DNA from 2 places in the Arthrobacter ramosus genome. Region 1 is predicted to be linked to the other one. Evidence: riboswitches for the same ligand, from Rfam matches in the RefSeq annotation. Region 1 holds a riboswitch; the other holds the start of a gene.
The links. A riboswitch is a leader RNA that binds a small molecule or an ion and turns the genes downstream of it on or off. The one in region 1 is predicted to bind cyclic di-AMP.

Region 1 (7,458 bases):
AGAAGCCGAAGATCCGGCCCGCCAAAGCAGGGATCCACAAAGAAGCCGGGGGCTTGTCGACGGTGATGGCGTTGCCGGCGTCGAGCGAACCGAACAGAAACGCCGTCCAGTCCTTCGTGCCGGCCTGGATGGCCGCGGCGTAGAAGGAGTTTCCATAACCGGTGGCCGCAAGGTTCCAGAGATACAGGAAGGCGGTGGCTACGAGGAGCCCGGCGGCGGACGGCCGCACCCAGCGGGGCTGCCGGCCAAAGGCATATCGCTTCCAACGGGGCGTGGCATCCGGGGTTGACGGGCCTGCCGAGTGACGGCCCTGCGGTCCGTCCGCAGTCCCGAGGGCGGCGGGAACCTCGGCGCCGGCACTTCCGGCGGCGGGTCCCGTGCTTGCGGGAGTAATCGTGGAGGTCATGATGCTGCCGTTTCTGTGCGCGTTTTGGCTTGTGTCGTGGGTGCAGTCGCCTTCGCTGCAGGCTGCCGGAAGACCCAAAGGCGGAACAACAGGAAGCGGACTGCGGTGGCGGCGAGGTTCGCCGCAACTACGGTGAGGAGCTCGCCCCAGCGGTCCGGCGTCGTCGTACTGTGCACCAAGGCGAGTGCCCCTGAAGTGAGCGCGAGGCCGATCCCGAAGACGATCAATCCCTCGAAGTGGTGCCGAACGGGATTGCCGCCCTGGATGCCGAAGGTGAAGCGCCGGTTGGCGCCGGTGTTGGCGATGGCCGTGATGAGCAGCGCCAGGAAGTTGGCCAGCTGCGGGTCCATGAAGCCGCGGCAGAACAGGAAGATGAGCACATAGGCGAGGGTGGACGCGGCGCCGATCGCGGCGAACCGGACCAGCTGCCCGAAAAGGCTGCTGCGCGGGTTCTGCTCGGCGGTGCGGGACGACGCCGGGAGCGGCCCGCGTGCAAGTGCTGCGCGCAGTTCCGGAATGGGGATGCGGCCCGAGACGAGATCCCGGGTGAGCCGGACCATGCCGCGGATGTCGGCCAGGGCAGTGCGCACCACGTCGACGCTGGAATTGGGATCGTCGATCCAGTCAACGGGAACTTCGTGGACCCGGAGGCCGCAGCGTTCGGCGAGGACCAGGAGCTCAGTGTCGAAGAACCACGAGTTGTCCATGGTGTGCGGGAGGATCTGCTGTGCGACATCTGCCCGGATCGCTTTGAAGCCGCACTGGGCATCGCTGAAGCGGGCGCCCATGAACGAGTGCAGCATCAGGTTGTAGCTGCGCGAAATGAACTCGCGCTTGGGGCCGCGGACAACCCGCGAGTTGCGGGTCAGCCGTGTGCCAATGGCGAGGTCCGAATGGCCGGAGATCAGCGGCGCCAAAAGGGGCGCCAGTGCGGCGAGGTCCGTGGAAAGATCCACGTCCATGTAAGCCAGAACCGGCGCCGGCGATGCGAGCCACACCTTGCGCAGGGCGTTGCCGCGTCCCTTCTCCTCAAGATGGACAACCGCGAGCTCAGGCAGTTCCCTGGCCACGCGCTCCGCGATTTTCAAGGTGCTGTCCGTGCTTGCGTTGTCGGCCACGGTAATGCGGAAGCCATGCGGGAAGGATTCGCGCAAATGGCCGTGAAGCCTGCGCAGGCACTCTTCGAGGTCGCGTTCCTCGTTGAAGACGGGGATGGTGACATCGAGGACGGGGACGGCGGTGTGGGTGTCGACGGGGGCGCGCCGCGCTGTGCTGGGTTGAAGGGGGGTGTTGGGTGGGATGGGAAGGCCCGGCGGCACCACCGCGGGGTCCTTCAGGGTTCCGGAGGTGGATTCGATGAGAGTCATGTATTCAGAGTGCCGTTGCAGAATATGAAGGCTTTAGGCGGAACCTGTGACGTGGCTGTGGATGTATGGCCGGTGTGGCGAATCACATGCCTGGCCAAAATACGTCGAGGTCCGCCCCTGGAGGGACGGACCTCGACGTACTTGTGCGTGGCTCTTGGTCTAGTACCAGTTGTGCGCCAGGTGGAAGGACCACGCCGCGGACGGCGATCCGTAGCGTTCCTTGATGTAGTTCAGGCCCCAGCGGATCTGCGTCTGGTAGTTGGTCTGCCAGTCGGCGCCTTCTGATGCCATTTTTTCGCCCGGCAGCGATTGCCCAATGCCGTAAGCGCCACTGGAGGCGTTGGTGGCAGTGGTGCGCCAATCCGATTCCTTGTTCCACAAGGTGAGCAGGGCGGACATCTCGCCCTGACCCCAACCGTAGGATGGAAGGATGCTTGCGGCATAAGCCTGTGCGCCGGAGGGATCATCGACGGCGACAGGTGCGGCCGGGGCTGCTGGAGCGGGCGGTGCCGCGGGCGCGGCCGGTGCGGCGGCCTGCGGTGCGACGGCGGCCTGCGGTGCGACGGCGGCCGGAGCGGGGGCAGGTGCCTGGCTCGGCGTCGGCGCGGCGCTCGGCTTGGGGCTTGCGCTTGCGCTCGCCGACGGCGTGGCGGCGGCCGATGGCGTGGCTGAGTTATCCGCCGCGCGGGATTCGGACGTGCGGCTCATGTCCTGGGCATTGATGGCTTGTCCGGCGGCCTGGGTGGCGGCACCTGCACCGAGGAACACGGCAACGACGCCGGCAACAACTGCCATGCGCTGGCCGGTGCCGAGATTCGAGGCGGCTCGCCTCAACGTGGAACGTGACTTGTTTCTCCGGGCAGGTTCGCCGCGGTGGCGCGCAACAGGGCGCGACTGATTCCTGGAATCAGACATGGTGATTGCCTCTCGACGCCTGCGGAGTTAGCTGTCGGATTCGGATGAGGTCATCCGGCCGTGGCCACTGGGAATCGTGGCGGTACGGCTTCACCCCTAGGGCTGGCTCAACATGAGCGCTTGCCCGGAGACCTGGGTCCCCCGTCTCTGCCTGGATTTTTGGGCACCGGGGAGTGGCAGAGCTCGGCGCCTACCCGGCGGTGGCCGGAATGATCCCGCGCACCCATTCGACGGTACAGGAGGATTTTACTTAAGTCACATTTAGGTAACGGAGATCACGACGTCGGTGCGTCGACTTGCGCCCGCCGCGCACCGGCGTCGCGCCCTCCTGGGCGGCCGTTCAGGCCGTGGCGGTCCTGAGCGCCGGAAGCCGCACCGCAAATTCCGTCCGGCCGGGCCGCGACGCCACTTCGACGGTGCCTCCATGCGCCTGGACAATGGATTCCACAATCGACAAGCCGAGCCCGGAGGTGCCCTCGGAACCGGAGCGGGCGGCGTCGGCACGGGCAAAGCGGGAGAAGATCCTGCCCTGGAATTCCGGCGGGATGCCCGGCCCGTTGTCAGTCACTGTCACCACGGCGCTGCCATCGGCGGAACGCATGACGCCCGTGACCACGGTGGTTCCCGCCTCCGTGTGTTTGCGGGCGTTGGAGAGCAGATTCGCCAAAACCTGGTGGAGTTGAGTGGTGTCGCCGCGGACCGTGAGGGGCTCGTCCGGGAGCTTGAGCTGCCAGATGTGCCCTGGGGCCATGACCTTCTCGTCGCTGACGGTCTCGATCACCAACTGCGTGAGGTCCACATCGGTGAACTCGGGGGCCTTCCCTTCGTCCAGCCGGGCCAACAGAAGGAGGTCCTCAACGAGGGTGGTCATGCGTTCGGACTGGCTCTGCACCCGTCCCAGCGACTTGCGCCCGTCCTCGGTGAACGTCTCGGTCATGCGCAAGAGCTCGGTGTAGCCGCGGATGGCGGTCAGCGGAGTGCGCAGTTCGTGCGAGGCATCGGCGACGAACTGGCGCACCTTCGTTTCGCTTTGCTGGCGGGCTTCGAGGGCGCTCGAGACGTTGTCCAGCATCAGGTTCAAAGCATGGCCGACACTTCCCACTTCCGTGCTCGGGTGGGCCGCCGACGCCGGAACGCGCACCGCGAGTGCCACCTCACCGGCGTCGAGCGGAAGTTTCGATACCTTCGTGGCGACGTCGGAGAGTTGCTCCAGGGGGCGCATGGTGCGGCGGATCAGCACGGTTCCGGCCAGTCCGATCAGGACCAGTCCGCCCAAGGACACCAGCACCATGGTCCACACGAGCGAGGCCTCGGTGTCCTCTTTCGAGGCGAGTGGCAGCCCCGTGATGACAACATCGCCGTAAGGAGTTTCGGTGGCCACCAGCCGGTAGCCGCCATTGGACAGGGTGCGATCAACCGGGCGGCCATCGGGCGGGAGCGCGGACAGGATTCGAGCGTCGCTGGGCGACAACGGCGCACGGGTGGCATCGGAGGACAAGAATCCAGCATCGCTGCTCACCTGACCTGCGAGAATACGCGCATTCAGCGTGCCGATGCTCTGGCCCCGGGGGTCCAAGGGGTCCGGACGGCCGCCCGGGTTGCCTTGCGGCGGGCGGCCATGGGAGGCCTGCATCAATTGCTGGTCGAGCTGCTTCGTGAGGAACACGTCCATGGAGGCGTAGCTGACCACCCCGACGGCACCGCAGATGGCCACGAGGAGCGCCATGGAGAGAAGGATCAAGCGCGTGCGCAAGTGCCAGGTTGAAGGATTGAACCAACGATGGTCGGTCTGGCGGGGGATACCCGAGAGTGCGGACATTCGACGCCCCGGCTATTCGGCAGGCTTGATGACGTAGCCTGCTCCGCGCACGGTGTGGATCATGGGCGGGTGGTTGGCCTCGATCTTCTTACGCAGGTATGAGATGTAAAGCTCCACGATGTTTGCTTGCCCGCCGAAATCGTAGTCCCACACGCGGTCGAGGATCTGAGCCTTGCTGACCACGCGTTTGGGATTTTCCATGAGGTAGCGCAAGAGCTCGAACTGGGTCGCCGTGAGCGGGATGTCTTCGCCGCCACGGGTAACTTCACGCGTGTCCACGTTCAGGGTCAGGTCGCCTACAACCAGCTCGGCAGTGTCCATCGCGGCCACTCCCGAGCGCTGGACCAGGCGGTGCAGGCGTAGCAGGACTTCCTCCATGCTGAAGGGCTTGGTGACATAATCGTCGCCGCCGGCGGCCAACCCGACGATGCGGTCCTGCACGTCATCCTTGGCGGTGAGGAAGAGCGCGGGCACCTCAGGCGCAAAGGTGCGGATCCTGCCGAGCAGCTCAACGCCGTCGAACCCTGGAAGCATGACATCCAGCACCAGGACATCCGGACGGAAGTCCTTGGCGAGCTTTACCGCAGCGGGACCGTCGCCGGCCACCGCCACCGACCAACCCGCCATGCGCAGGCCCATGCTCATGAGCTCGGCGAGGCTGGGTTCGTCGTCCACCACGAGGGCACGGATGGGGGAACCGTCCGGGTGGCTGAGCTGCGGAAGGTTGTTGGTCATGGAGTGCGAGGATGCCATGGGACAACTCTCCAATCTGCCGGTTTGCCAGTGCTTTGCCGTTGCTGTGAGCACCCTGTGAGTCCCAGCCTAGCCACCTGTCCGGAGGTTGTGCCGGTTCGGGGAGGAACGGCGTCGGATTCTGCTGGATCATTCCTCAGTCCGGAGGGGCAATCCGCGTGGTTACGGGCCCCGGCACAAGCTCGCCGCGAATGATCCAGCAGAATCCGACACAACACTGCGGCAGGTCACAGGCAAGCCTGCAGTTCGACACAGCCAATGCACAGCAAAGCGGCTGACGCTGTTTGGGACAAGAACAATCACGACCAAACAGTCTCGATTTCGATGGAGAACACCATGGATCAGCAAAACAACCCCTCCGTACCTGGTTCCGAGCCGGAGAATGGGCACCCGCAGCCGGTGATCCGCCCCCTTGATGATTCCGGCCAGCCTGCCCCCGGGCAGCCTGCCGCCGGGTGGGGTGCTCCGCAGCCGCCGGTGAACCAGCAGCCTGCCGCCGGGTGGGGTGCTCCGCAGCCGCCGGTGAACCAGCAGCCTGCCGCCGGGTGGGGTGCTCCGCAGCCGCCGGTGAACCAGCAGCCTGCCGCCGGGTGGGGTGCTCCGCAGCAATACAACTCCGGACAGCCCCAACCTTCGTTTTTCAAGAATTGGAGCCTGAAGAAGGGGCTCATTGTTGGCGGCGTCGCGGTCGTGGTCGCTGCGGCGGCAGGAGCCGGTGCCTACGCCGCCGGAAACGGGACCGCTGCGGCGGATACCACCAATGCGCAGGGACCGGGTGCCGGGCAGAACGGCCAGGGCGGATTCGGTGGCCCAGGCGGCACGAACGCAGGTCCGGGCGGGCTCGGGGTGGGCATGGGTGGCCTGAACGCTGCCGTCCACTCGGAATATGTGGTCCTCCAGAACGGCAGCTACGTCACCATGGCAGGCCAGCTGGGTACGGTCACTGACATCTCGGCGAGCTCCATGACCGTCAAGAGCGATGACGGATTCACGCGAAGCTATGCCCTCGGAACGGACGTCGTGGTAGCGGAAGGCGTCCGGCAACGCGGAAGCGGAACCACCGGCACCACCCTGACCCTCGCCGATGTGAAATCCGGATCCAGCGTGAGGGTCACTTCGCTCAAGGAGTCCGACAAGTACACGGCACAGTCCATCCAGATCGTCACTGCCACCACATCAAGTACGCAAGGGACCGGCACCACCAACTAGTGACGGGTGCTTGTGTCCGTCGTGACCTTCTTTTCCCCGCTTTGGCCTCAGAATCACGCAACTCGCCGTGTCGCAAGCGCTTTCCGAATTCAAAGAAGGTCACGACGGCGCGTCCGCGCAGCGCTGCAACCAGCGCCCTAGCAGACGATTTGCCCAAGAATTTTCATGAGACGCAGATTCGGGATTGGACAAGGGTTGTTTCATATCTCGAGATTCAAAGGCAAGCGCGTGACGTGACTTAAGATTCAAAAAATGATCTTTCCATCAAATTTTATTCGAATATTGCGCTCATAACGGCCATTGTGACGAACGAGAATGGGTCACATTTGGACATGTGTGAATTGTGATGTGCGGCACAATAGTCCGATTCGTCTCAAAATGTGGACGCTTCCGCCCTTTGTTACTTGCAAGTTCCCTTTGTTACGTTGCACACTTCAAATGTGAACAAGAACTCAACAGCATCTGCAGCCGCAGCGATCGAGCCCAGCACACCCGCTGGTATTTCGATGAGCTGTTGTCGAATGCATGCCTAACTTAAGACCCCAAGAAGTTTCAGGCATTCGCCCCCTGCCCAGCGTCGGGCGCCCCTCCCCATCTCATTGCGGGGACCAGACCAGCATTCGAAGCCGCGATGACGGCTATTCACTTTGAGGTAAGCAATCCATGTCAGTTGCATCCGGATACGTCCACATCTCCGTCCGTAACGCCAATAAGGCCGCGTCGAACGCCGGCCTGCGTCCCGGCTTCGGCAACCGCCCGGCCTACGCCCAGCCCGCACCGCAGGGTGGCAGCCAGGCGCCCGGTTACGTCCCCCAGGGCTACAACCCCAACTCCTACGGCCAGCTCCGCGCTGTTCCCGCCAACGAGGCCTCGCCGATGACTGCACCCACGCCGGTCCTGGCTCCAGCGGATCGCTCCATCCGTCCGGTTGCCAACGACAATGTGGCCCGCGGGTTCGTGCTCTACATGGGCATCGACGAAGATACCGC
Region 2 (7,458 bases), 290 kb from region 1:
TCCGGTGACAGCTCGCCTTCTTCAAGGCCCGAGAGCCACTCGTCATAGGAGTCGCCCACCTTGATTTGCTCGCCGCGGATCCCGCCAAGGAGTTCGACGACGGCGCCAAGCTGGGGACCGAAGGTATCCCTCACCCGGCCGGGGGCCGGGACACCTGCGGTCACCACTTCGGAGCCGGTCAGGAGCATTTTCACGAGGGGCTTGCCCAGCACGTCGAGTTCATCACGCCCGGCCAGGGCAGCCAGGGCGAGATGGGCCGGGTTCAAGACGACGCCCGACTTGATCAGCAGCTCGCCTGCCGCGGCTTCTTCTCCCGCGTTGCGGATATGTTGGCCGTTGCGCGGTTCGCCCGGCTTCGCGTTCCCGCCGAGCGCGAGCAGCGGTAAGCCATCTTCGTCCGTGGCCAGGACCCCGCTCTCGCTCCGCAGCACGGCCTTGGCCCCCGGCGGGATCAGGCCGCCGGTGGCGATCGGGCTCGCTTGGTGTGGGGCCAGCCGATGGCCGGCTTCCGCGAGGATCCATGGGCCGCTGCCGTTGACCGCCCAGCCATCCATCGCCGAGGACGCGTAGTGCGGCAGGTCTTGCAGGGCGTGGACATCCGAGGCCAAGGTCCTTCCGATGGCGTCCTTCAGCGCAACCGGTGCGGCGGGAATGGGCGTGGCACTATCGAAGGCAAGTTGGCGCGCCTCGGCCCACAAGTGGTCGGCATGCGGGACATGCTCGGGGGCTTCCGTCATCCGGCGTCGGTTCCGGGGTTCGTGTAGTCCTTCGCGAGCGTGCGTGCCAGGCCCATCGCGGCATCCATCGACGCAGCTTCAGTCGCTTGTCCCGAACCCGCAGCGAGTCCGGCCGCGAAGCCCGCAATGAAGGTGGTCAAGGGAGCCGCCGGCCGGACCACTGAATGGGCTGCAACGCCCGCCAAGGAAAGGATCTCGTTGATGTCGATCTCGACGTCTTCCAGCTCATATGCTTGCAGCAGGCTCCTGCACCATTCCTCAAGCGTTTCTTCCTGGCTCTTCACGATCCGCCTCCACTGTCCGGTACAGCTGTTGTCACGGCAGGTCGCCGTCCACTCCAAGCGCCGCGGCATCGTCCCAGGTATCCACGTCATCGGTGGACCCGGCGGGGACAGGCACGGCCAGCAGATCAAGCCTAGCAAGCAGCCGGAAAACCGCGGCGTTGGCCAGGCCGCCCTGTTCTGCCGCAGCCTGCACCTCCCGTTGCAGAGCGGATACCCGGTAGATCCCGAGCAGCGGCTGCTTCCGGCCATCGGCGGATACGGACATGGCCCCTTCCGCTTCTTCGTGGCCGGCAAGTACCCGGAGCAGGACCGGAACCGCGGCGGCGGCCAGGGGCATATCGCAGGCCAGGACGAGGACCCAGGGCGCGTGCTTAGTGGACGGGCTCACCTCTTCTTGCCCTTCGCCGCCTTGCGCTTCTAGCGCGGCGAGTCCGGCGGCGATCGCGGCAGCCGGTCCGGCGAAGGGCGGGTCCTCCCGCGCGGTCAATGTGCCGTCCGGCAAAGTGCCGGGATCCGGCCCGACGACGACGACCCTCCCGGCCCCGCACACGGCCGCCACGGCACGCTCAAGGAGGGTGGCGCCGTCGTACCTTAACTGGGCTTTGGGCACGCCGCCGAGGCGGGAGGACTTGCCACCCGCCAGTATCACCGCATCAAAGTCCACTCGCCCAGATTACCCGGGAAGCAGGCTCAATTCCGGTTCAGGCCGCCGATTCAGGCAGGAGGAAGGGATCCCATGCAGGCGCAGGTTTCTCAAGCTCCTTGATCTGCCAGATAGTCCCGGTGGGCGCCGCCGGCGTGAACCTCAGTTTCCAGCCCATCTCGGCTGGAGTGTGGTCACTCTTGGCGTTGTTGCAGCGCAAGCACGCTGCCACCAGGTTTTCCCAGGAATCCGCGCCGCCCCTGGATTTGGGGTGGACGTGGTCAATGGTGTGGGCTGCTTTCCCGCAATAGGCGCAGCGGTGACCGTCACGGCGCAAGACGCCGCGGCGTGTAACCGCCGTGATGGTGTTGTACCTCGGCCGGATGTAGCGATTGAGCAGAATCACGGAGGGACGTCCGAGAATCTCCTGCGGCCCGACGACAGGCTCGTCGCCTTCGGCCACTACGCTCGCTTTTCCGGTGAGCACAAGGACCAGCGCCCGGCGGAAGGTTACTACCGCCAGCGGTTCATATCCAGCATTCAGAACGAGTGTGCGCATGCACGTACCTCTTCACGGCCGCACCCGTCAGGGGCGCGAGGGCCGGCTGCCCTCTGCATGTACGGGCTGTGGATCGACAACCTAAGAGTAAACACTCGGAGGCCAGATCAACGAATCCTTGCCGGAGTTCCAGGGCAGTGTCGGTCAAAGTTCACGTGCCGGACACATAGCGCATGCTGGTTAAAACAGAACATCCCCGCGGGCGGACCAGCGGGGATGTTCCAGTGAAGCTATGTAGCCGGAGCTATTTAGCCACCAACGCGGATGAAGACCGGGCCGGAGCCGACGTTGACGCTGTAAAGGGCGGTGGTGCCACCGTTCCAGCCGCCGTGGACCGCCATGCCGTTGCCGACGTAAACGGCGATGTGGGCCATGCCCATGCCACCGTTCTGGTAGTAGACCAAGTCTCCCGGCTGCGCTTCAGCAGCGCTGACCGTACGGCCAAGAGAGAGGTAGTCTGCCGGCCAGCCGTGGAAGTTGATCCCAACAGCGGCCAGGGAGTTCGAAGCCAGGGCGGTGCAGTCCTGGGCAACGCCAAGCTGTGCGTAAGCTGCGGCAGCAATTGCTGCGCCCTTGCCGCTGGCAACCTTCGTTGCAGGTGAAACAGCAGCGGTGACAGAGAGCGTCGAGGAGCCGGTAGCGGCACCCGTTGCAGCCTGCGTAGCCGGAGCAGCTTCCTGCGTGGCAACCGGAGCTGCGACAACCGGAGCAGCTTCGGTGGAGACCGCCGGGCGCTCGTACTTGATGGCGACGGAGGAGTCGGCCGAAATGCTGGCTTGGGCGATGGACTGGACTTCCAGGGCGGAGGTCGAAGTGGACTCGCGAGGGACGTTGGTTTCTGCAGCGTTGGCTGCGATACCGCTAGTGAGCACCAGACCGGAAGCAGCTGCGATAACAGCTGCCTGACGGCCTACGCCACCGGCGTTGCTGCCGACAGTCTTAGCGATAACGGCAAGCGAGTTGGTCTTGGTGACCGCGGCACGGTGGCGCGCAACAGTAGAGCGTGAAGACACGTTAAGAGGCCTCTCCCTATGCCCGCGAGGTAAGCTGTCGGATTCGGATGGGAGTCATCCGGCCACACTTCTCCCTCTCGGAAGTTGTGCGACTTAACCCCAAGGCCATCGGTGAAGATGACCAAAAGTGGGTCCCCCGCCTCTGCCAGACGATGTTTTGCGAACGGAACCTCGAGCAGTGGCAGAGCTAGGCAATCCACTCGAGTGCATCAACTCTCTAAAAGTTGATGCGTCTTAGACGGTACATGAGTTTTGGCTCAATGTCACATTCAGGTCACGGAGCGTGACAAGCATGCGAGAGGCTTCCATCGGATTGGCTACAGCCAGCCCAGGGGGTCAACGACGTCGCCGTTGACCATGACTTCAAAATGGAGGTGGCAGCCGGTAGAGGCGCCGGTGGTGCCGCTCAATGCGATGACATCGCCGCGGCTGACCGTCTGGCCCACCTGGACGTTGAACGAAGACAAATGGTTGTACGTGGTTTCCAGGCCGTTGCCGTGGTCCACCACAATGCGGTTTCCGCCGCCATACGGATGCCAGCCAGCGAAAGTGACCTTGCCGGCGGCGGCAGCATGGACCTGGGTGCCGCACTGGGCCACGAAGTCCTGGCCCCGGTGGAACTCCCCCAAGCCGCCCGTGATGGGATTCACACGATAGCCGAAAGGCGAGGCCGTGGTCAGTGTGTCCAGCGGCGCCCCCAGGGTGCCTTTGGAGGACGACGTCTTGATGGTGCCGACGGACTGCGCGCTCAAGAGCTGCTTGAGTTTGCTGTCCGGATCCGCCGTGGTGGAAACCGCAGCACGGCTGAAGTCGATCGTGGCGCTTGCCGCGGCCGGAATCTCAGGCTGGGTGCCCACCGCCGAGGCGGCCTGGCTCGATTCGGCCGTGGCCGTCATGGCGCTTGTGCCCGGCATGGCGACCGTCAGGATGAGGCCCGTCGCGGCAAGGGCCACTCCGGCCTTCTGTCCCGCCCCGCTCGCCGCAGCGAACTCGGCTATCTGCCGCAAAGGACCCTTGCGGCGGCGAAGTTCGCGATGGGGATCGCGGGGCCGATCGTGCTCGACGGCGCTTGCGCTCCGCAGCTCAGCAGTAGGACCGGACGCGCGCCTGCGGCCCCTGGTGTTCTGCGTAGTCAAGGTTTTCCTCTCTGGCAAGCCTGCGAAGTTAGCTGTCGGATTCGGGCCAGAGAGATCGTGGACCCGGTCCGCGTGAAGGGCGCGAAGCGCAGAGCTACCGAAGGGGCCCTGCGCTGTTTGCACTTCCGCTGCGGACTTCACCCCAAGGCCGTCTTTCGACAGCCGATGGTGGTTCCTCCGCTTCTGCCAGTGAATGGACTAATCCACCTGATCCGCTGGCAGAACTCGGCTTCGGATCAGGTAACGCTTTGGTATCGGCGCCAGTAATAAACTATAGGGGATTAAGCCCCCGCGGTAATAATTTCGTTATCTTTGCTGGCCGCCTCGCCAGGCCGGCTAGGCGACCGTGACAAACACGTGCGAGGCTACCTCAGGCGGCAGCTCCAGCGCGCCGTCGATATTGGGCACGCGAACGGAGATGTACTCCCCCACACGTTCCAGGGAAACCCTGGCTCCGGGGCGGATTCCGCCCTCGTCCAGCTGCACCAGAAGTTCCGGTTCCACCTGGATCGGTTCAGCCAGGCGGCTGACGGTGACCCGGTTTTCAGGTGAGTATTCGTTCATCGCGTCGAGAAGGTTGACCACGCCATCCGTAAAGGCGTGGGAGGCGACTCCACCCAGCGCTTCGAGTCCGGGAATGGGGTTGCCATACGGCGATTCCGTGGGGTGGTCCAGCAGCTCATAGAGCCGCCGTTCCACGCGCTCACTCATGACATGCTCCCAGCGGCACGCTTCATCGTGGACGTAAGCCCAGTCCAGTCCAATGACATCTGCCAGGAGCCGTTCGGCGAGCCTGTGCTTGCGCATGACCTCGGTGGCGCGTTTCCGGCCCGTTTCAGTCAGCTCAAGGTGCCGGTCATCGGACACAATCACCAGGCCGTCGCGCTCCATCCGTCCGATCGTCTGGGAAACGGTGGGGCCGGAGTGCCGCAAGCGCTCGGCGATGCGTGCGCGAAGAGCCACGATGTTCTCTTCTTCAAGCTCCAAAATGGTCCGAAGATACATCTCAGTGGTATCGATCAGATCCGTCATCCAGCTCAGCTCCTCGAGCGCAGTATCTTGCGTATTTTCCACCGTACCGCAGCCGCCTCAGTGGTCGAACAGGTGGCCGAACCGCCGGCGGTCCCGGTCCGGGCGCCAGCTCCAAGCTTAGCTTATTTGGAATTACTCCGGATAATTCCGGCGCCCCCGTCCAGCGCCCGGTCCAGCGTCCCGTCCACTGTCCCGTCCAGAGCCGGCGGAACAAATGCTTTCCACGTGGCGGACTATGACACCGTCGGTTCTGCCCCCGCCTCCGGCGTCAGGCAGAATTGGGGAGTCGAAGGGGCAGCTTGCCACCTGCCACGACCCATCTAGGCCGCTACTTCACCATTGGAGCATCCCGTGAGCGACAACAGCATCACTATCCCCGCCGATTTGCTGCCCAAGGACGGCCGCTTCGGCGCCGGGCCCTCCAAGGTCCGCCCGGAGCAGATCGAGGCCCTGTCCGCCGCCTCGACAACGATCCTCGGTACCTCCCACCGCCAGGCACCCGTCAAGAACCTGGTGGGTTCCGTCCGCGAGGGACTTAGCCAGTTCTTCCGTGCGCCCGAGGGCTACGAGGTGATTCTCGGCGTCGGAGGCTCCACCGCGTTCTGGGATGTCGCCAGCTTCGGCCTGGTCGAAAAGAAGGCCCAGCATCTCTCCTTCGGTGAGTTCGGTTCCAAGTTCGCTTCGGCAACCAACAAGGCACCTTTCCTTGAAGCTTCGTCCATCATCAAGTCCGAGCCAGGCACCCGACCGGTTTCCCAGGCCGAGGCAGGCGTGGACGTGTACGCGTGGCCGCAGAACGAAACCTCGACGGGTGTGGCCGCTCCGGTCAAGCGCGTCCAGGGCAGCGACGACGGCGCCTTGGTTCTGGTGGACGCGACGTCCGCAGCCGGCGGCCTGGATGTTGATGTTGCCGAGGCCGACGTCTACTACTTCGCGCCGCAAAAGAACTTTGCCTCCGACGGCGGCCTGTGGCTCGGCCTCTTCTCCCCCGCCGCCCTGGAGCGCGCCGCCCGCATCAAGGCAAGCGGCCGCTGGATCCCCGATTTCCTCGACCTGCAGACGGCTATCGACAACTCGAAGCTCAACCAGACCTACAACACGCCGTCCCTGTCCACCTTGGTGACATTGGATGCCCAGGTCCAGTGGCTCAACAAGAGCGGTGGCCTGGACTTCGCGTCCGGACGCACCGCGGACTCCGCAAGCCGCATCTACAACTGGGCCGAGGCCTCCGAGTACGCCACGCCGTTCGTCGCGAAGGCCGAGGACCGCTCCAATGTCATCGCCACGATCGATTTCGATGATTCGATCGACGCCGCGGCCATCGCCAAGGTCCTGCGCGCCAACGGGATCGTGGACACCGAGCCGTACCGCAAGTTGGGCCGCAACCAGCTGCGCATCGCTACCTTCGTTGCCATCGAGCCGGACGACGTCTCTGCATTGCTCGCCAGCATCGACTTCGTGGTGGGCGAACTGAAGAAGTAAGGGCCTGCTGCGTTCCCGCGGTCAGGACTGGTCGGCGTCGTCCGGGTGGGGATCCCGGGCGGCGCTGGCCCCTTTAACAGTGCTGCCCCTTTTAAAGGCCATTGGCTGGACCCGCGCCCTGGGACTCAATGCGGAAGAACCGCATGCCGCGGGCGCTGCTGTCGAAACGGAGGCGCAGCTGGCGCGCGCGGATGATCCACACGATGCCGACGACGGCGGTGCTGCCGCCCGCGACGGCGGCCACGCCCACAGCCCATCGGGGTCCGGCCACGTTGGATACCCATCCGACGAACGGTGCACCGATGGGCGTTCCACCCATGAAGATGGCCATGTAGAGTGCCATGACCCTGCCGCGCATGACAGGTTCCGTGGTGGACTGCACGTAGCCGTTGGCGCTCGTGATCATGGTCAGGGCAAACAGTCCGCAGGGAATCAGGGCCAAGGCAAACATGGCGTAATTCGGCGCCAGGGCAGCCAGTCCGCTCGCGATTCCGAACCCGCCCGCCGCGGCGAAGATGAGCCGCATCCGCGGCCGGCCGCGCCGGGCTGCAAGCAACGCTCCTGCGACGGAA

Region 2: linked by a shared signal. The riboswitch ahead of ABD742_RS18240 (NlpC/P60 family protein) and the one ahead of ABD742_RS19560 (aggregation-promoting factor C-terminal-like domain-containing protein) in region 1 are both predicted to bind cyclic di-AMP.

What each region holds. Positions count from the first base shown of each region.
Region 1 is NZ_BAAAWN010000001.1:4,251,420-4,258,877, reverse strand. It holds gene ABD742_RS19570 (ArnT family glycosyltransferase) at 1-406, opposite strand, end outside; gene ABD742_RS19565 (bifunctional glycosyltransferase family 2/GtrA family protein) at 403-1,773, opposite strand; gene ABD742_RS19560 (aggregation-promoting factor C-terminal-like domain-containing protein) at 1,933-2,688, opposite strand; cyclic di-AMP (ydaO/yuaA leader) riboswitch at 2,691-2,864, opposite strand; gene ABD742_RS19555 (sensor histidine kinase) at 3,029-4,507, opposite strand; gene ABD742_RS19550 (response regulator transcription factor) at 4,520-5,260, opposite strand; gene ABD742_RS19545 (hypothetical protein) at 5,597-6,469, shown strand; gene ABD742_RS19540 (winged helix-turn-helix domain-containing protein) at 7,133-7,458, shown strand, end outside.
Region 2 is NZ_BAAAWN010000001.1:3,962,021-3,969,478, forward strand. It holds gene ABD742_RS18220 (molybdopterin molybdotransferase MoeA) at 1-737, opposite strand, end outside; gene ABD742_RS18225 (DUF6457 domain-containing protein) at 734-1,021, opposite strand; gene mobA (molybdenum cofactor guanylyltransferase) at 1,053-1,685, opposite strand; gene ABD742_RS18235 (HNH endonuclease) at 1,723-2,223, opposite strand; gene ABD742_RS18240 (NlpC/P60 family protein) at 2,472-3,236, opposite strand; cyclic di-AMP (ydaO/yuaA leader) riboswitch at 3,242-3,408, opposite strand; gene ABD742_RS18245 (M23 family metallopeptidase) at 3,554-4,372, opposite strand; cyclic di-AMP (ydaO/yuaA leader) riboswitch at 4,375-4,582, opposite strand; gene ABD742_RS18250 (iron-dependent transcriptional repressor DtxR) at 4,709-5,404, opposite strand; gene serC (phosphoserine transaminase) at 5,756-6,886, shown strand; gene ABD742_RS18260 (MFS transporter) at 6,978-7,458, opposite strand, start outside.